Linked DNA regions of Flavivirga spongiicola. Each later gene encodes a partner of the first gene's protein in a complex. Links are inferred from orthologs where the notes say so. Each region holds a gene or a part of one and is shown on either strand. Other genes may lie near its edges.

Region 1 (16,701 bases):
GTAGAATATTCTCCCCTAGCTGATCCCCTTGTTGAATAGCAGGTTGTGCCATCATTGGTAAGCCTATTGGGTATTCATCACTTATCATACATGCCACGTCTCCGATGGCAAAAATATGATCGAATCCTTTTAATTGGTTAAATTCATTGACTAAAAACCTATTGCCTCTAGTTACAAACTTTTCGCCATCCAACCCTTTTATAGTAGCACCTTTTACACCAGCTGCCCAAATTAAAGTTGCAGTTTCAAAAGTTAAATCGGTATTGGTGGTTACAGTTTTTCCATCATAGTTACTTACCCTTACATTCTTCCAAACATTAACCCCCAATTTCTCTAAAAAATCTTCAGCTTTTCGTGAAGCATTGGCACTCATGCCCTTTAAAATACAATTGCCAGATTGAACCACATGAATTTGCGCTAACCGTGTATCCAAATCTGGGTAATCCTTTGGTAAAATGCCTTTTTTTATTTCAGCCAAAGCACCTGCTAACTCAACACCTGTAGGACCACCTCCCACAATCACAAAATTCATAAGTGCATTTCTTTCGTTTAAATCTGAAGTTAGCAAAGCATCTTCAAAATTCTCTAGAATTAAACTTCTCAAGTTAAGAGATTGCGGTATGGTTTTCATGGCCATACTATATTTTTCTATGTCTGTATTCCCAAAATAATTAGTTTTAGAACCAGAAGCTACCACTAAATAATCAAACTTAAGTTTTCCTATATTAGTAATGACCTTATTTTTTATAAGATCGACTTCCTCAACATCCGCCAATCTAAAATGAAAATTAGGGAAGTCTTTCAATATTTTTCTAATTGGATAAGCTATAGAATCTGGTTCCAGTCCACCAGTAGAAACCTGATATAATAAAGGCTGAAATGTGTGATAGTTATTCTTATCTAATAAAACGACCTGAAGATCTTGCTTCGACAATTTCTTAGCCAAAGCAACCCCCGCAAAGCCACCTCCAATAATAACAATTCGAGGAAAACTTGTTCTTGTTATGTTCATAAGCAGACTCTTAGTCTTTTAATAAGTTTTATCAAATTCGTAATAAAAAAACCAAGCCATTATTAAAACATTGGTTATGCTTATTTTGTATATAAATGCTTGTAATGCAAAGGTAATACAAAGATGTAAATTTTAAAGCTTTCTAAATTCTTTATTCGAATTCGATTTTGTAAATTTGTAGCCTAAAAAATCACACATGAGTAAATACGATATTATTGTTCTTGGTAGCGGCCCAGGGGGCTATGTTACTGCTATTAGAGCGTCACAATTAGGTTTTAAAACTGCTATTATTGAAAAAGAAAATCTTGGTGGTATATGCTTAAATTGGGGTTGTATCCCAACAAAAGCGTTATTAAAATCTGCCCAGGTATTTGAATATCTTAAGCATGCAGGAGATTATGGGCTTACTGTTAAAGATTTCGATAAAGATTTTGATGCCGTTATAAAACGTAGTCGTGGTGTTGCAGATGGCATGAGTAAGGGTATTGAGTTTTTAATGAAAAAAAATAAAATTGACGTTATTAATGGTTTTGGAAAACTTAAACCTGGGAAAAAGGTTGATGTTGACGGAACAGAATATAGCGCTGATAATATAATTATTGCAACAGGCGCTCGATCTCGCGAATTACCAAGTTTACCACAAGACGGGAAAAAGGTAATTGGTTATAGAGAAGCTATGAGTTTACCAAAACAGCCAAAGAAGATGATCGTTGTTGGTTCTGGTGCTATTGGTGTTGAGTTTGCATATTTTTATAATTCTATGGGAACTGAGGTGACCGTTGTTGAATATTTACCTAATGTAGTACCTGTTGAAGACGAGGAGGTTTCTAAGCAATTAGAACGTTCGTTTAAGAAAAGTGGTATAAAAATTATGACTTCTGCCGAAGTGACTTCTGTTGATACTTCTGGAAAAGGTGTCAAAGCTACGGTAAAGACTAAAAAAGGAGAAGAAGTTCTTGAAGCTGACATTATTCTATCTGCTGTTGGTATAAAATCAAATATTGAAAATATTGGACTAGAAGATGTAGGTATCGTTATAGATAGAGACAAGATTATTGTTAACGATTTTTATCAAACTAATATCCCAGGCTATTATGCCATTGGTGATGTGACTCCTGGCCAAGCTTTGGCACATGTCGCTTCTGCTGAGGGTATATTATGTGTTGAAAAATTAGCGGGACAACATGTAGAGGCTTTAGATTATGGAAATATTCCTGGTTGTACCTATTGTTCACCAGAAATTGCCAGTGTAGGTTTAACCGAGAAACAAGCTAAAGAAAAAGGCTTAGATATTAAAGTTGGAAAATTCCCATTCTCAGCTTCTGGTAAAGCCAGTGCAGGTGGAAATAAAGATGGCTTTGTAAAAGTGATTTTTGATGCAAAATATGGAGAATGGCTAGGTTGCCATATGATTGGCGCTGGTGTTACCGACATGATTGCCGAAGCTGTTTTAGGTAGAAAACTAGAAACTACTGGGCACGAAGTGTTAAAAGCAGTACATCCACACCCAACTATGAGTGAAGCTGTTATGGAGGCGGTTGCAGATGCTTATGATGAAGTGATTCATTTATAATGCCCCACCTAGCCTCCCCAAAGGGGGAGGAACTTTCACTCGGTTGAATAGGGCACGATTATAATTATAGTGTAAAATAATAAAAATGCGATTCTTAAACATTTAAGAATCGCATTTTTATTATTATAGTTTTGAGTAAGCGTTCCTCCCCTTCGGGGAGGCTAGGTGGGGCTTTCTAAAAACTCTGAATAGCTAATTCATAACTTTGTAAGCCAAAACCAAGAATAACGCCTCTGGCATTAGGAGAAATATAGGATTGATGTCTAAACTCTTCTCTATTAAAAGTATTTGAGATGTGTACTTCTACCACAGGAGTGTCTATGGCTTTAATCGCATCACCAATGCCGACAGATGTATGTGTATAAGCAGCGGCATTTAAAATAATGCCATCATGGTTAAAACCAACTTCATGTAATTTATCAATGAGCTCTCCTTCAATATTAGATTGAAAATAATCAATCTCTACATGAGTATATTTTTGTTTAACTTGTTCCAAAAACTCAGTAAATGATAAACTTCCATAAATATTAGGTTCTCTTTTTCCTAGCAAGTTTAGATTTGGACCGTTAATTATTATCAATTTCTTCATGAAGTAAAAATAATAAAAAATTTCTTGAAACGAACTATCCTCAAAGCAAGGTTATAGAGGTATTTCGCTTGTTTTATACCCAATCAAGTTGAGCACAGGTTTTTATTTTTCTGGTCAAAAAATCGAAATTCTTTTATTTAGATTACTCATGCATTTTATTTCATTAAATAGAAAATCGTGAATGCTTTGCATTTCCCGTTTTATTCATTGCTTTCTATTTTAGAATAATGAATTCATGACGGGAATGACAATTTCTACGGAAACCCTGCCTTTGCCGGCAGGCAGGCTCGAGGCTCCGCCTCAGGGAATTCTTTTCGATTAAAAAATTGGGCATAAAAAAACCGAAGTATTAAGCTTCGGTTTTTTATACTCATTTTGTTTACTACCAGGCATAACCCAAACCAAACCCAAAAGTTGGTAACGTTCCACTAGCTTTAAATAAATCTTGTGTTGATGTTGATGTACCATCTGTAAAATCATAGTCAAATGACTTATAACTAGCTCCGATATTTAAATCTAAAGAGAATCCACTATCCCAAACCCATTGGTGTCCAACTTTTAAACCACCACCAATGGCAGTAAAGTCAAACTCTTCATCATTAGAACCACCACCAAAGAAACCATCTTCAATTTCTGTTTTACCATTTTGATATGAAACAACAGCGCCTCCATACCATCCATCAAGTACATCGTCAAAATAATATCTGTACTGAAGCCCAGCTCCAAATGAAGAATATTTTATATCTCCAAGTTTAAAACCTCCAATAGCGGCACTAATGATACCAGAAGTGTGTTCACCTAAAACTCTCTCATAAGAGACCAGGTCCGTACCTCCTAAAACAGCTAAAGGGTTCACTTTGATTACATTCTCCTGAGCATTAACGTTTGATAATGTAAATACTGCAATAGCAGCACATAATAATAATTTTTTCATAATAGATTTTAGTTTTATTGATTTGCAGGTTGAAATCAAAATTGGTGCCACAAATGTTAAATAAAACATAAGATATTAAGTGTTTTTTTCTTACCAATTGATTGCCAGATTTATAACCTAAAAAAAAAGAAGCCTATTGGCTCCTTAATAAACAATATGCAGTAAGTTCTATTTAAACCTATATCCTAAACCAACAAAAAGACTACTTAATTTTCTGGTAATTCCACTAGGTGCATCTTCAATTAAATTAGCTAAACCAAAATTATATCTAGCTTCTACAAATAGCCCATCCACACTCCTATTAATATAAATATCGTAAGCAGCACCTATTTCAATTCCGTAATTAAAAGACTTAAATCCATCATTAACATCAAGTAAGTAACCAAAACTTGGGCCTGCAAGTATATTAAACACATCAGACACTTCATATTTAACCATAAGTGGAATACTTATCTGATTTAAGTCTTCTACTGCAATATAAAGTAGTTCAGGTCTAAAAGTAAGCCCATCAAAAACTCCAATCTCTGCAAACCCACCTACATAAAATCCGGTTTCAGAATTTGTTATACTGAACGTTTGATTTTTAACTTTTAATGACGCAAAACTTACGCCTGCTTTTCCTCCAAATTGAATTTCTTGAGCATTTATGTTTAACAGCCCAAATAATACAATAACAGTACATAATAATGTTCTTTTCATAATAAATTTGGTTTAATTGATTTTTAATTTGAATATAACTAACGTAGATATTTTAATTAAGTTTTATATTACTTAGTTATTTCTATAATTTATAGCATAAAAAAGGAAGCCGTTTAGGGCTTCCTTTAAATAATATATAGTTTATTTTCTAATTAGAATCTATATCCTAAACCAACAAAAAATCCGCTTAATTTAGTAGAAGTTCCGCTAGGCGCATTTTCAATTAAATTAGCTAAACCAATATTGTATCTGGCTTCAACAAATAGTTCTTCAGTAATATCATAAGCAGCTCCTGCTTCAATACCGTAATTAAAAGACTTTACTCCATCAGCAGTATCAAGTAAAATACCTAAAGCTGGTCCGGCAAGTACATCTAATTTTTCAGAGACTCCAAATTTCGCCATAAGTGGAATAGCTATTTGATCTAAATTGTCTACTGCAACATAAAGAACTTCTGGTTGAAAACTAAAAGCATCTGAAATTCCAATTTCAGCAAAAGCACCTACATAAAATCCCGTCTCAGAAACGGTAACACTGACTATTCCTCCTTTTAATTTTTGTGATGCAGCATCAATACCTGCTTTAACACCAAATTTTGTTTCTTGAGCATTCATGCTTGATAATCCAAATACTGCAACAGCAGCACAAAGTAGTAATTTCTTCATAAGATAAAATTGTTTTTAATTTTTGATTGGGACAAATAAAACTCATTTTTATTTATCGTAAAAAGAAATTTGTAAAAAAACAGTGTTTAGACGATTTAATATGCTTTTTATCGGATTTACAAGAATATGCGTATTTTTATTTTTACAAATTATGAAGTAATAAACTTACGAAATTACTATGATTCGGGTATAAGAAAAAGAAAAATCATCTATAAATATGCTTTTTTAGGCAAACAAAATAAAAAGGAAATGTTTAGTTCCTTCTTTATTACTCATTAGTATTTAATCTAAAATTAAAATAATTAGTGTGACCTGTTTAGACACCTACATCAAACATCTCTAATATATATCCCAAATCAACAGTTATTGCAAAAGTGATCAAATCTCCAACATTACCAATAGGAATACCTTCATTGATAATTGCTTTAAAATGGTTTTTGACAATTTACACTGTCAACAAAATAATAAATTTATTTAACATCCATCAAAAAGACTGATAATGATATGATTAAACAAAAATGCATGTAATTCTTTATTCAATTTACAAAAGTAGAAATCCAAAGATTTACTTTATTTTTACAAAATATGAAATGGGAGCACGCACTTAAAGACTATAAATTGTATCTAAAAATTGAGAGAGGTCTATCAGAAAATTCCATAGAAAACTATTCACGTGATGTTAAAAAGCTAATTAACTATTTAGAAAATCATGAGATCAGTGAATCTCCAATTACGATTACTAAAGAAGTAGTTCAGGGGTTTATATATGAAGTAGCTAAAAGCGTCAATGCTCGTTCACAATCGCGCTTAATTTCTGGTTTACGCAGTTTTTTTAGCTATTTAATCTTTGAGGATTATATGACTTCTAACCCCTTAGAACTTATTGAATCACCAAAAATTGGTAGAAAGTTACCTGATACGTTAAGTGAAGAAGAAATTGATATTATTATAAATGCTATAGATTTAAGTAAACCTGAAGGAGAACGCAATCGTGCTATGTTAGAAACACTTTATGGGTGTGGGTTGCGAGTCAGCGAGCTCATTAATCTTAAGATTTCTGATTTGTTTTTTGATGAAGGCTTTATAAAAGTTACTGGTAAAGGTGACAAACAACGCTTTGTGCCAATTATAGATATCACTCAAAAATATATTAACATATATAGAAAAGAAATCCGAAATCATTTAAATATTCAAGCTGGCTACGAAGACACACTCTTTTTAAACAGAAGAGGCAAACAACTTACCAGAGCAATGATTTTTACCATTATTAAGCGTTTGGCAGAGAAAATCGGACTCAAAAAAAATATCTCTCCACATACTTTCAGACATTCGTTTGCTACTCATTTATTACAAAATGATGCAGATCTCAGGTCTATACAATTAATGCTTGGCCATGAAAGTATAACCACTACCGAAATATATGTACATTTAGATAAAAGTCACTTAACCGAGGTGGTAGAAAAGTATCATCCTAGGAAATAGTTGTTGGCTGTTAGCTGTTGGCAAGAATAAAAAACCCAGCTTCTGCTGGATTTTTTATTCTTAAATATAATGTACTATTATAATCTATTTAGGTATTGTTCATGAGATTCCTGTTTTCACAGGAATACATTACTTAGCAATATTAACTGCTCTGGTTTCTCTAATTACAGTTACTTTAACTTGACCTGGATAGGTCATATCTGTTTGCACCTTTTGTGATATACTGAACGATAAATCTGCTGCTTTTTGATCATCTACTTTTTCACTTTCAACAATAACCCTCAATTCTCTACCTGCTTGAATAGCATAAGCTTTTTTAACTCCTGTAAAACCAAAAGCAATATCTTCTAAATCTTTTAAACGTTGAATATAACTATCGAGTACTTGACGACGTGCTCCAGGACGCGCTCCAGAAATGGCATCACAAACTTGTATAATTGGAGCTAATAAAGATTTCATTTCAATTTCATCATGATGCGCTCCAATAGCGTTACATACATCTGCTTTTTCACCAAATTTTTCAGCCCATTGCATCCCAAGAATAGCGTGTGGTGTTTCCATATCTGCTTCCGCATCTGGCACTTTTCCGATATCATGTAATAATCCAGCGCGTTTAGCAAGTTTTGGGTTGAGTCCTAATTCTGCTGCCATAACACCACAAAGTTTTGCAACTTCACGTGAGTGCTGTAACAAGTTTTGGCCATAAGAGGAACGGTATTTCATACGTCCCACCATCTTAATAAGCTCTGGGTTCAAATTATGTATCCCAAGATCAATTACTGTACGTTTTCCAACTTCAATAATTTCTTGTTCTATTTGTTTTTGAGTTTTCTTTACAATCTCTTCAATACGTGCAGGGTGAATTCTACCGTCAGTGACTAATTTATGTAATGACAAACGTGCAATTTCTCTTCTTACAGAATCAAAGCATGATAGTATAATAGCTTCTGGTGTATCGTCAACTATAATCTCAACACCTGTTGCAGCTTCAATAGCACGAATGTTCCGACCTTCTCTACCAATAATACGCCCTTTAACATCATCCGATTCTATATTGAATACAGACACACAGTTATCAACAGCTTCTTCTGTTCCTATACGTTGTATGGTATTTATAATAACTTTTTTTGCTTCTTGTTCTGCCGTTAATTTAGCCTCTTCTAAAGAGCTTTGAATGTAAGCCATGGCATCATTTTTAGCTTCACCTTTTAAAGACTCTACTAATTGTTCTTTAGCTTCTTCTGCAGAAAGGCTCGAAATGACCTCTAATTGTTGCACTTGATTTTTATGAAGCTTATCAAGTTCCTCTTGTCTTTTTTCAAGAACATCAAGTCTATGATTATAGCCCTTTATTTTACCGTCTAAACTTTCATTAAGTTTTTTCCCTTTTGAAAGTTCGTTTGATATTTGCGATTCTTTATCACGTGTACGTTTTTCGGCTTCGGCCATTTTCTTATCTCTAGATAAGATAACTTTTTCATGCTCAGACTTGAGCTCTATAAATTTTTCTTTGGCTTGAAGAATTTTATCTTTTTTAAGCCTTTCTCCTTCACTTTTAGCCTCTTTTAGAATTAGATCTGCATTTTTCTTTGCTTCTTTTACAAGTTTAGAAGCATTATTTTTTTCAAGCCTCTTTGTTATAATAAAACCTATGATGAGTCCTAAAATAACACCTCCTACTGCATATATAATTGAGTTGTCCATTGTATTTAGTTAGTTTTTGTATATAAAAAAGCCTACACTGGTATAAAGTTTTGTATAAACCCCTTAAAAACAAGTTTAGGGCTAACAAGCTGATCAAGGGTCTGCTCAAGTATCTAAAATAAATCAGTACTAGCAGCATGCTTTTACAACTTAAACTCACCCTTTTTAAAGAATTAACGTTGAGTTTATCAAAAAAAATAACCAATGTAGGCAGTAACTTTTTAGTTTATTTTAAAGAACGTTTAAGAGATCAAATAAGAATGTAATAAATCATTAAGCGCATTTAGCTTATCTTCTACATGCTCATTTACATTATCTTTATTAATTGAATCCTGTTCTACTTGAGATGCAAATTGTAACGCGCACATGGCCAATACATCTTGTTTATCTCTAACAGAATAACTTTGCTCAAATTGCTTTATCATCGCTTCAATGTTCTTAGCCGCTTTACGCAATCCTTCTTCTTGATTTGCTTCAATCGTTAAAGGATATACTCTATTAGCTATAGATAGCTTTATTTTAAGCTTTTCTGGCATTGAATTTATGTTACACTAATCTGAGAGTTGAGCAATACAATAGTCTATTTCTCTTATTAGTGCGTTTATTTTAAGCTTAGTTTCTCTTTTATTATCGTCACTACCAAGTATTGTATTTGCTAATTTTAAAGCCTCAAATTTCTCTTCCCAACTTGCAATATGCAATTTTTGGTTTTGAATTTCTTTTTTCGAAACTTCCAATTCTTCGTTTAATTTGGAATTAGCAAGTTTTAAAAGCTCTAATTTGTGTAATACTTTACTAATTTTGTTTTCTAAAGAATCTACAATATCTTCAATATTACTCATTTACAAATTTCAATACTTATAACACAAAGTTAACATACCTGTCCATAAATTACAATTGTTTTCTCATAAAATTTTAAAATCTATTGATATTACTCATAAATCAGAAGAATGGATTCAACAATGGTTCGATTATTGTTTTATTCTTTGCATATTCATTTCAAATTAATATTTTAGCCATTATACTTTTATATGCGATTCATACTGTCCCTTTTTTTTATATCCACTTTTTTTTTAAATGCTCAAAATAATTACCCACAAGATTATTTTGATAGTCCTTTAGAGGTTCCTTTAATATTATCCGGTACGTTTGCCGAATTACGTTCCAATCATTTTCATTCTGGTTTAGATATAAAAACACAACAACGCACTGGTTTAAAAGTAAAAGCATCTGCTAATGGCTATGTAAGCCGAATAAAAGTTTCTCATTATGGTTACGGAAAAGCATTGTACATAACACACCCAAATGGCTACACAACTGTTTATGCACATTTACAGAAATTCGCCCCGGATATTCAAGCGTATATTAAAAAACATCAATATGAAAAAGAAACGTATGAGGTTGAATTATTTCCTAGTGCAGAAATTTTACCAATAACAAAAAATAGTCTTATAGCTTATAGCGGAAATTCGGGAGGTTCAGGAGGTCCACATTTACATTATGAAATTCGCGACAAAATGGAACATCCCATCAACCCTATGCTTTTTGGTATTGATATAAAAGATTCTACAAACCCTATAATAAAATCGATTTATGCATATCCTTTGGATAAGAATTCGTTTATAAACAAATCTAATACCAAACAAAAACTACACTTAATTCCACTAAAAAATGGCGATTATACAATAAAAAATATTGAAGCTTATGGAAATATTGGTTTTGGTATTGAAACCATAGACAGGCAGGATCTGGCAGCGAACTCTAATGGCGTATACAACATTCAAACCTTTTTAAATGGTAGAAGAAACTTTGAATTAGATTTTAGAAAGTTTTCATTTGGTGAAACTAAGCACATCAACCAGCTTATTGATTATGAGCATTATGCTACAAAAAAAAAACGGATTCAAAAATTATTTAAAAAAAATACCCCATTAAGTTTATATAAATCTATAATAAATAATGGCTATTTACCTATACAAGATAGCACATATTCAGTTTATAAAATTAGAGTTGCCGATTATAAAAACAATGAAGCATGGGTCACTATAAATATAAAAGGGTCTAAAAATGGCATTTCTGAACCACAAAAAAAACAAACAACACCTTATCATATAAAAGCTAATAAAGCGACTAGTTTAAAAGAGGAAAAAGTTTCTGTTGATTTTTACAAGGACACTTTTTATGATGATTTTTATATGGACTTTGAAGTGAAAAACGATACACTTACTTTACATAAAAATGTTATAGCTGCTAAGAAAAGATTCAATATAACTTATGATGTAAGCTCATACACTAATGAAGATAAATCTAAATTATACATAGCACGTTTATTGGGTTATAAAAAACAACCTGCTTATACATCTACTAAAAGAGAAGGAGATCTTTTAATAGCAAGAACAAAAACTCTTGGTACTTTCACTCTTGCTTCAGATACAATAAAACCTACTATTACCCCTGTTAATTTTAAAAGCGGTCAATGGTTAAGTAAATATCGTTACTTAAAAATTAAAATTGATGATAAACAGTCCGGAATTTCTAAATATAGAGCCACGATAAATGGTAAATGGATTTTAATGGAGTACGATTATAAAACAAAAATACTTACTCATGATTTTAATGATGGTATAATTACAGACACAAAGAATAATTTAAAAGTAATAGTTACCGATAATGTAGGAAATAATTCTACTTTTGAAACGTTATTTTACAGAAAATAAACTTTAAACTCTTTTGAAAGCAAAACTATTACGAACCTCTATTTTATTTTTTTTCATAATTACGATTAGTTACTCGCAAACAGCAACAATTAAAGGAGTGATATTAGATGAAAATAATCGTCCTGTTGAAAAAGTAAACATTAATGCAGGTACTAGTGGCGCCATAACGAACTCAAATGGTTTTTATATTTTTAAAATCAAAGCAAACCAAGATGTTATTATAGAGTTTACGCATCTTTCACATAAAAAAATTGTCAGTACCTTTCATTTAAAAAGCGGAGAAGAATACGAGTTCAACCCAGTGATGAGCACCTCTATTGAGCAAATAGCGACTGTTATTGTAACAAACAACAGACGCAAAGAAGTTGAAGGTATTGTTACTTTAAAGCCCGAAACCATTAGAAAAATTCCCGGGGCCAACGCTGGAGTAGAAAATTTATTATTAACACTCCCGGGAGTAAGTAATAATAACGAATTAAGCACACAATACTCAGTACGTGGTGGTAATTACGACGAAAACTTAGTATACGTTAACGATATAGAAGTTTATCGTCCCTTTTTAGTGCGTTCAGGGCAACAAGAAGGTTTGAGTTTTGTAAATACAGATTTAGTGCAAAACGTCGATTTTTCTGCTGGAGGATTTCAGGCGAAATATGGAGACAAGCTTTCTTCTGTACTTGATATTACGTACAAAACACCATATCAATTTGAAGTAAATACAGATTTAAGTTTATTAGGGGGCAGCCTTTCTGTTGAAAATATAAGTAAAGATTCAAAATTTACTGGAATTACGGGAATTCGTTATCGTGATAATAGTTTATTGGTAAATGCGAAAGAAACTGAAACCAATTTCAATCCTACTTTTGCAGACGCTCAAGCCTATTTTACTTATAAGTTTTCAAATAAATTTCATTTAAGTTTTTTAGGAAATGCTTCAATAAACAAATACAATTATGAGCCACAAACAAGACAAACTAATTTTGGAACCTTAAGTGATCCCATTGCCCTATTAGTATTTTACGAAGGCCAGGAAAAAGATCGCTACCAAACTTATTTTGGTGCTTTTAAAGGAACTTATTTTGCAAATGACCATGTAACTCTTAAGCTAATTGCCTCTACTTATCATACCACAGAAGAAGAGTATTTTGATATTTTAGCACAATACAGATTAGGAGAAGTAAACACAAATATCGGTGACGAAAACCTAGGCGAAGTTGAATTTAGTCAAGGTATTGGCGGTCAGCTTAATCATGGACGGAATGATTTAGATGCTCTAATAACAAACATAGAACATAAAGGTGATTTTAATATTAATGATCATAGAATTGAATGGTCTGTAAAATATACAAATGAAGATATTCGTGATCGCTTAATTGAATGGGAGATTATTGATTCTGCAGGATTCTCAATTAGACCCCCTAAAACAATCCCTACAAACGAACAACCATATATACCTTATAATGGTCCACTAGAAGCATTTCAAAACGTAAGAACTACTAACAACACACAGATAAATAGATTACAGGCTTACGCGCAATGGAGCAAACGTTCAAAAATAGGAACAAATGACGTTTGGTACAATGCAGGAGTTAGAGTGCACAACTGGCGTGTTAAAGATCATGGTGTTTCATCATCAAATCAAACAGTATTTAGCCCTAGAGCACAATTTGCTATCAAACCATATTGGGAAAAAGATATGCTTTTTAGAGTTGCAGGTGGTTTGTATTATCAACCACCTTTTTATAGAGAGCTTCGTGATGCTAGTGGTAATGTACAGTCTAATGTAAAGGCACAGCAATCATTTCATTTAGTATTAGGTAACGACTATAGTTTTAAAATGTGGGATAGACCCTTTAAACTAACTACTGAGGCTTATTATAAAAATTTGACAGATGTAAACCCTTATACTGTAGAAAATGTGCGTATCCGCTATAGAGCAAGTAACAATGCCAAAGCTTATGCTTATGGATTGGATATGCGATTAAATGGTGAGTTTGTTCCAGGCACTGAATCATGGTTTAGTTTTGGATATTTAAAAACAGAAGAAAATATAGATAATAGAGGATATATATCGAGACCAACAGACCAACGTTTAAAATTTGCTGCCTTATTTCAAGATTATGTACCAAACGTGCCAAGCATGAAAATGTATTTGAACCTGGTTTATAATACGGGTTTACCAGGAGGATCTCCCAGTTATGCAGATCCTTACGAATACCAAAACAGATTACCTGCATACAAACGTGCCGATTTAGGTTTACAGTTTGTACTTGTTGATGCAAAAAAGCAATTTAACAATGGTTGGAAAAAACCTTTTAAAGAGCTGTCTTTCGGATTTGAAATTTACAATATGTTTGATGTACAAAACTCTATTACCAATACCTGGGTAAGAGATGTATACACTAAACGTCAATATGCCATACCTAATTATTTAACACCTAGGGTTTTTAATGTAAGGACGACCATGAAGTTTTAAAAAGAACGAGGTGACATGCGACATTTTACACTCAAATTGGTCCTATTCAACAAATTCTTTTAAAACTTCAACCACGTAATCTACTTCTTCCATTGTATTATATATACTAAACGAAAAACGAATGGAGGGTTTAAGTAAATCTGCATCACTTAAAATTTCAGTCAGGACATGCGAATTTTGGGAGCTACCACTTTGACAAGCACTACCTTTAGAACATGCTATTCCCTTTAAATCTAATTGAAATAATAAAATAGCAGCCTTTTTTGGGGGTATCGGTAAGCAAATATTAACAAGTGTATAGGTGCTCATATCTAAATCCCCGGAGCAACCGTTAAAGATTGCTTTAGGTATATCTTTTGCTATCTTATCAATAAAATATTGTTTTAAGCTCTTAATATAGTCAGCTTCTTTGTTTAAATTGTTAAGGGTGCTTTTTAATGCTACCTCTATACCAGTAATATTATGTACACTTTCCGTTCCTGCTCTAAGTCCTCGCTCCTGTTCCCCTCCTAAAATTAGAGGTTGCAAACCCGAGTTCTTCCTAATAAATGCAAACCCCACTCCCTTTGGTCCATGAAACTTATGAGCACTTGCTGCTAAAAAATCAACTTGTACCTCTTGTAAATCTATTTTATAATGCCCGACAGATTGCACAGCATCGCTATGAAATAAAACATGATTAGCCTTACACAAATTGGCAACGCGCTCAATATCCAAAATATTACCTATTTCGTTATTTATATGCATCAAACTGACAAGTGTTTTACTTTCTGTTTGTAACAAAGCTTCTAAATGCAAATAATCAATATGACCATTAGTTTCAAGATTAACATAACTAACCGATATACCATACTCATTTTTAAGTTGTTCTATGGTATGCAAAACTGCATGATGCTCAATTTTTGAAGTAACAATATGTTTAACTCCTAAATCTCTAACGGCACTTCTCAATACTAAATTATCTGCTTCAGTACCGCCAGAAGTAAACACTATTTCTCCAGCAGACACATTTAAATAACTCGCAATTGTTTTTCTTGATTGTTCAATTAATGACTTAGAAGATCTTCCAAAACTATGCGATGACGAAGCATTTCCATAGTTTTCCCTCATAACTTCTGTAATAGAAGTTATCACCTCGTCTCTTATTTGAGTGGTCGCAGCATTATCAAAATATACATGCTTCATAAATAAAGATATTTTATTAATTCAATACAAAAGCCTTAACAAAATCTGTTAGCCAATAATTTTTAAAATTCTGAAGCTTGCTTCAGGGACTAGATCCAAAGATCCCGCTAGATACTGAAACAAGTTCAGCACATGAAGCGGGATTAGTCAACTACCAATTTTGAAGACATTACTACGCAATTTTTCAAAATGGAGTTTCACTAATAAACTTTCAAGGTTCAAAAATACTTGAAATAAAATTATTATCAATAAGCTACGTTATAAATAACAATTCGTTTATTTTTGTCCTAAAACCCAAAATCAATGCGTAAATTATTTTTAGTTTTAATATCTATATGTTTATTAAATGTATTCTCTTGTGACGATGGTGATGTTATTACTGTTGAATTGGACTTTGGAGAAACTTTTAAAGCTTGCGGAACGACAGATTTAGTCTTTTATAAAACTAAAGATGATCCGTCTGAATCTTTATCTTTAAAAGTTGCTGGGCTTACTCTTAATGAAATTCTTGAAGTTGATGAAGTCACTAAAATTTATGAAAAAGAGGTCGATCTAAGCAGCACCAATCCATTCAATTATAGAACTTATAGTAACACCAGTTTACCTAATAGCGGTTTGTTTTGTAGCGACGTTCCTCTTTCTGATATAACTATTATTCAAGATATTGAAAGTACTAGTGGTAATGCTTTAATTAAAACGACCTTAATGGAGGATGACAATGATGGTATTCCTGCCGAATTAGAGGACATAAATAGTAATGGAAATTTAGAAGATGATGATACAGATAATGACGGTATACCCAATTATATTGACGCTGACGATGATGGTGATAACATTTTAACAAAGGATGAAGCTCCAGACCCAAATGATGATGGTGATCTAAGTGATGCACAAGACACCGATGGGAATGGTACTCCCGATTATTTAGATAAAGACGATGATGGTGATGGTGTTGATACCCGTGATGAAGAAAATGACTCTCAAGATAAAAATCCTGCTAACGATATTACCAATAGTGATGTGGGTGCTGATTATTTAAATCCAGATGTGGCTAGTACTGTAACAGCTACGGAATACAGAGATCATAATATTTCTCAAACTTATACGGTAACGCTTACTATTTCTAATTTTGATTTAACATTAATATCTTTAGATGTATTTGATTTTGGCATTTTGGATAGTAGCTTAATACCCAGTGACAAGAAAACAAGAAAAGGAACACCCGTTTTTAATTAGGCGCTACATTCTGGTAAATATATACCTCAGTAGCTCCTAATCCATATTTCTGGTAATTGGCCTCATAGAATTTCACATTATTATAGCGTCCAAATAAATATTCTAATTCTACTTTTAAAACGCCTTCACCGACACCGTGAATAAACACCATCTTTTGAATACGCTTAGCTATGGCAAAATCTAATTGACGCTTAGCCGTATCTAATTGCAGTGTCAATATATCGAATTTAGACATGCTTTTTGGTGACCTAACTAATTGATTAATATGTAAATCAACCTCCATAGTAGGCTCATATCTATCTTTTGCTCTCGTTTTAATTTGCTTCCTTTTTGAGAGCTGTTCTTTTTCTGAAACAATATCACTAATCGTTTTTTGCGAAAACAGTTCTTTTTTAAATGTATTACTTTCTTTATTTGTAACTAGTTCAT
Region 2 (4,371 bases), on another replicon or contig:
TTCACTTACAGAATTAATCACTTAACAGAGCACTTAAAAAACAATCGTAAAGATTTTAATACAGAGCGTTCGTTAGTAAAATTAGTGGGAAAGCGTCGTGCTTTACTAGATTACTTAACTAAGAAAGATATCTTAAGATATCGTGCCATAGTAAAAGAATTAGGATTAAGAAAATAATTAAAAGAGGCTTAACAGCCTCTTTTTTGTTTTTGCGCAGCTGTCTCTAGCCAAAAAATAAAGTGATGCGCAAATAATATAACTCGGACGAAGAGTATAAATTACGTAATTATATGATTAAGCAGATCCTGAAATGAGTTCAGGACACATAGTTTTTCATTGGTCACACAACAACTACAACAACACAACGACCATTGTTTAATTAGAATTAAAAAATTTATGATTCCACAAGTTTTTAGAGAGGTCATAGACCTAGGTAACGGTAGAGAAATTTCTATCGAAACTGGAAAATTAGCAAAACAAGCGCATGGTAGCGTTGTTGTGCAATCTGGAAAATGTATGCTTTTGTGTACAGTTGTTTCCAATTACAAACAGTCAGATGTTGACTTCTTACCATTAACAGTTGACTATAGAGAAAAATTTGCTGCGGCAGGACGTTATCCTGGAGGTTTCTTTAAAAGAGAAGCAAGACCTAGTGATGGTGAAGTATTAACAATGCGTCTTGTAGACCGTGTTTTACGTCCATTATTCCCAAAAGATTATCATAGTGAAACTCAGGTGATGATTCAGTTAATGTCTCATGATGATGATGTTATGCCAGATGCCATGGCTGGATTAGCGGCTTCTGCTGCTATTCAACTATCAGATTTCCCTTTTGAATGTGCTATTTCTGAAGCCAGAGTTGGTCGTGTAAACGGCGAATTCGTAATCAACCCAACACGTTCTCAGTTATTAGAGTCTGACATTGATATGATGATTGGTGCCTCGGCTGATTCTGTAATGATGGTTGAAGGTGAAATGGATGAGATTTCTGAGGAAGAAATGACTGAAGCTATCAAATTTGCACACGAAGCTATTAAAGTACAATGTGCTGCACAAGTTGCTTTAGCTGAAGCATTCGGAAAAAAAGAAGTTCGCGAGTACGAACCTGAACGTGAAGATACCGATTTAGCTCAAAAAATTCATGATATGGCATACGACAAAGTATATGCTGTAGCAAAAGCAGGTTCTGCTAAACATGAAAGAGGCGCTGCATTTGCAGAAATCAAAGAAGAAATAAAAGCGACTTTCTCTGAAGAAGAATTAGAAGATATTGGAGGTTTAATATCTAAATATTACAGTAAAGCTGAAAAAGCGGCTGTTAGAGATTTAACTTTAAACGAAGGTTTACGTTTAGATGGTCGTAAGACTGATGAAATTAGACCTATTTGGTGTGAGATTGATTATTTACCATCAACTCATGGTTCTGCAATCTTTACTCGTGGAGAAACTCAAGCATTAGCAACAGTTACTTTAGGAACATCTAGAGAAGCGAATCAAATAGATATGCCATCTTTTGAAGGAGAAGAACGTTTCTATTTACATTATAACTTCCCTCCTTTTTCAACAGGAGAGGCCAGACCAATTCGTGGGACATCTCGTCGTGAAGTAGGACATGGTAATTTAGCACAACGTGCTTTAAAAGGTATGGTTCCTGAAGATTGCCCTTATACAGTTCGTGTTGTTTCTGAAGTATTAGAAAGTAACGGTTCGTCTTCTATGGCAACGGTTTGTTCTGGTACTATGGCACTTATGGATGCTGGTGTTCAATTAAAGAAACCTGTTTCTGGTATTGCCATGGGATTAATTTCTGATGTAGATTCTGGAAAGTATGCGGTTCTATCTGATATTTTAGGTGATGAAGATCACTTAGGGGATATGGATTTTAAAGTAACTGGTACTGCCGATGGTATTACAGCTTGTCAAATGGATATAAAAGTAAAAGGATTGTCTTATGAAATTCTTGTAAATGCTTTAAATCAAGCTCGTGACGGTCGTTTGCATATTTTAGACAAATTAACTGATACTATCGCTGCTCCTGCAGAAGATGTGAAACCGCACTCTCCAAAAATGGTAACCAGAAGAATTCCTAACGAATTTATTGGTGCATTAATTGGTCCTGGTGGAAAAGTAATTCAAGAATTACAAAAAGAAACAGGAACAACGATCGTTATTAATGAAGATCCAGTTACCGAAGAAGGTATTGTTGAAGTTCTAGGTGTTGGTAACGAAGGTATCGATGCTGTTTTAGCAAAAATAGATTCATTAATGTTTAAACCAGAAGTTGGTAGCGTTTACGAAGTAAAAGTTATTAAAATGCTTGATTTTGGAGCCGTTGTAGAATACATGGATGCTCCTGGAAATGAAGTATTATTACACGTGAGCGAATTAGCTTGGGAACGTACAGAAAATGTATCTGACGTTGTAAACATGGGAGACGTTTTTGATGTGAAGTATTTTGGAGTTGATTCAAGAACGCGCAAAGAAAAAGTATCTCGTAAAGCTATTTTACCAAAACCGGAAGGTTATGTAGCAAGACCACCAAGAGAAAGTAATGGACGTGATAGCAGAGGTGGGCGTGATAACAGAGGTAGAGACAATCGAGGACGTGATAACCGTCGTGATGACAGAAAACCTAGAGAAGATAAAAAAGAAGGTTAATTAATTTAACACCTTTATAATCTACAAACTTAAAACCTCTCAATTTAAATTGAGAGGTTTTTTTTTCTCAACTTTTAAACTGCCAATTAATTATAGGAAATGAGCGCTTGTCATTTTTATTCCATATACCCAATTGAATGCCTCTAAAGTTTTTTGCTTTATTAAAAACACCAATTTGTACTCCTCTACCTTTTTCATATATGTAATTCTCAGCGGCAATTTGCATACCATTAAAACGTCTTGCTACGTTATTCCAAACACTTGCAATCATAATACCATTACCTTGATAAACTTGATTGCCTCCAAAACTGGCTACAATTCCATTTGCTCTTTCAATTGAATTAGTAAGTCCTGCTATAGAGACACCGTTATTCTTTCTGCTGTAATGCATAAAACCTGTTAAAGAGATACCATAAGAATCAATACCTTCAAAAGTTCCAGTCGAAATATTTAGACCATAAATTTGTTGTGTCACACTAGTGTTTTCCATATGCTTTTTATAGGCAACTTCATTTGTAGAGATAGGTGTTCTTGGAGCAAGAAAATAAAAGGGAGATAAAGGAAATATTTCAATTCGAATGCCAAACGTTCTTGTAAGTTTATGTTTATTATTATAATCCGTTGGAAAAGCACCTAAAGACACTCCTACTATATCGGTGTTCATACTATGAGTTGTCCAAATAGGGCCTCTTAATTTTCGGTTTACAATTGAGTCGTTTTGGCCAACAACACTTAAATTAACTAATAATATAGTAATAATGCATATTAATTTTCTCATAATTATAATTTTTAAATTCAGTCCAAAACTATTGCTATAATCACATATTTAATTGCTTAAAATGCAAGATAAAATATTATTATTTGTGATTATCACAAATAACAAATACATTTGAAAATGTATCAGATCGTTTTTATTCAGAATTTAAAACAGGAATTACCCAAAGGCACTTCAACTATTGAAGCTATTTCTACTGCTTTAGATATTAGCTATGACGCTGCACATAGGCGGGTGAGTTTAAAAAGTAAATTCTCTATTGAGGAAACCATTGTTTTGGCTAAATATTATAACATATCCTTAGACCGCTTGTTTGAAATCACAAACGCGGAGTTTGTGACAATTGAAAAGACAAAACATATCGAAACAGAATCCGAACTTCAATGCTACTTTGACGATTCTTACAATTCACTTTATCCCTTATTAAAACAAAAGGAAGGTCGTATTATATATTCAGCAAAAGATATTCCTTTATTTTATAATTTAAATGGTGATAAATTAAGTCAGTTTAAATATTATGTTTGGCTCAAATTATTAAATCCAAAATTAGCAACTAAAAGCTTCGAAAATTTTGCACCAAGCCCTGCTTTAATTGAAGCTGGAAAAAAATTAGGCAGTCTTTATTATAATTTGAATACCATTGAGATATGGGATATCACTTCGGTTAATAGTACATTAAAGCAGATTCATTTTTACTACCAGGCTGGACAGGTAAAAACGGAAAATGCTTTACAAATCTGTCAACTATTAAAACAATTAATCAAAGATATTTCTGTTAAACTAATTAATAAAAATCTTAAATTCAAGCTGTACTACAATGAGTTGCATTTAATGAATAATAATGTTTTAGTGAGCACTCCGGATGCTCAAATGCTATATGTGCCTTTTACTTTATTGTCTTATTACAAAACGGCAGATAAACATACATGTAATGAGGC

Evidence for each region.
Region 2: rny (region 1) and Q4Q47_RS13160 share a complex: the UniProt entries of both Bacillus subtilis proteins name them as parts of the possible RNA degradosome complex. The link is inferred for Flavivirga spongiicola from one-to-one orthologs.

The regions. Positions count from the first base shown.
Region 1 is NZ_JAUOEO010000002.1:140,633-157,333, reverse strand. Bases 6,372-9,281 are described here. They hold rny (ribonuclease Y), read right to left. Parts: upstream 8,659-9,281; coding sequence 7,084-8,658; downstream 6,372-7,083. Other genes in these bases: Q4Q47_RS20660 (hypothetical protein), read right to left, coding at 9,210-9,281; Q4Q47_RS20665 (cell division protein ZapA), read right to left, coding at 8,901-9,194; xerD (site-specific tyrosine recombinase XerD), read left to right, coding at 6,372-6,954. Also shown: Q4Q47_RS20710 (NAD(P)/FAD-dependent oxidoreductase), read right to left, coding at 1-1,012; lpdA (dihydrolipoyl dehydrogenase), read left to right, coding at 1,209-2,585; aroQ (type II 3-dehydroquinate dehydratase), read right to left, coding at 2,761-3,174; Q4Q47_RS20695 (DUF3575 domain-containing protein), read right to left, coding at 3,557-4,108; Q4Q47_RS20690 (porin family protein), read right to left, coding at 4,277-4,807; Q4Q47_RS20685 (porin family protein), read right to left, coding at 4,960-5,472; more of xerD, read left to right, coding at 6,058-6,371; more of Q4Q47_RS20660, read right to left, coding at 9,282-9,500; Q4Q47_RS20655 (M23 family metallopeptidase), read left to right, coding at 9,690-11,375; Q4Q47_RS20650 (TonB-dependent receptor), read left to right, coding at 11,389-13,851; Q4Q47_RS20645 (cysteine desulfurase family protein), read right to left, coding at 13,894-15,036; Q4Q47_RS20640 (hypothetical protein), read left to right, coding at 15,340-16,272; Q4Q47_RS20635 (Smr/MutS family protein), read right to left, coding at 16,265-16,701. UniProt on the Bacillus subtilis protein: Endoribonuclease that initiates mRNA decay. Initiates the decay of all SAM-dependent riboswitches, such as yitJ riboswitch. Involved in processing of the gapA operon mRNA, it cleaves between cggR and gapA.
Region 2 is NZ_JAUOEO010000001.1:3,280,899-3,285,269, reverse strand. The notes cover bases 1-3,027. They hold Q4Q47_RS13160 (polyribonucleotide nucleotidyltransferase), read left to right. Parts: upstream 1-396; coding sequence 397-2,658; downstream 2,659-3,027. Other genes in these bases: Q4Q47_RS13155 (LA_2272 family surface repeat-containing protein), read right to left, coding at 2,726-3,027; rpsO (30S ribosomal protein S15), read left to right, coding at 1-177. Outside these bases: more of Q4Q47_RS13155, read right to left, coding at 3,028-3,436; Q4Q47_RS13150 (helix-turn-helix domain-containing protein), read left to right, coding at 3,554-4,371. UniProt on the Bacillus subtilis protein: Involved in mRNA degradation. Catalyzes the phosphorolysis of single-stranded polyribonucleotides processively in the 3'- to 5'-direction. Necessary for competence development in Bacillus subtilis.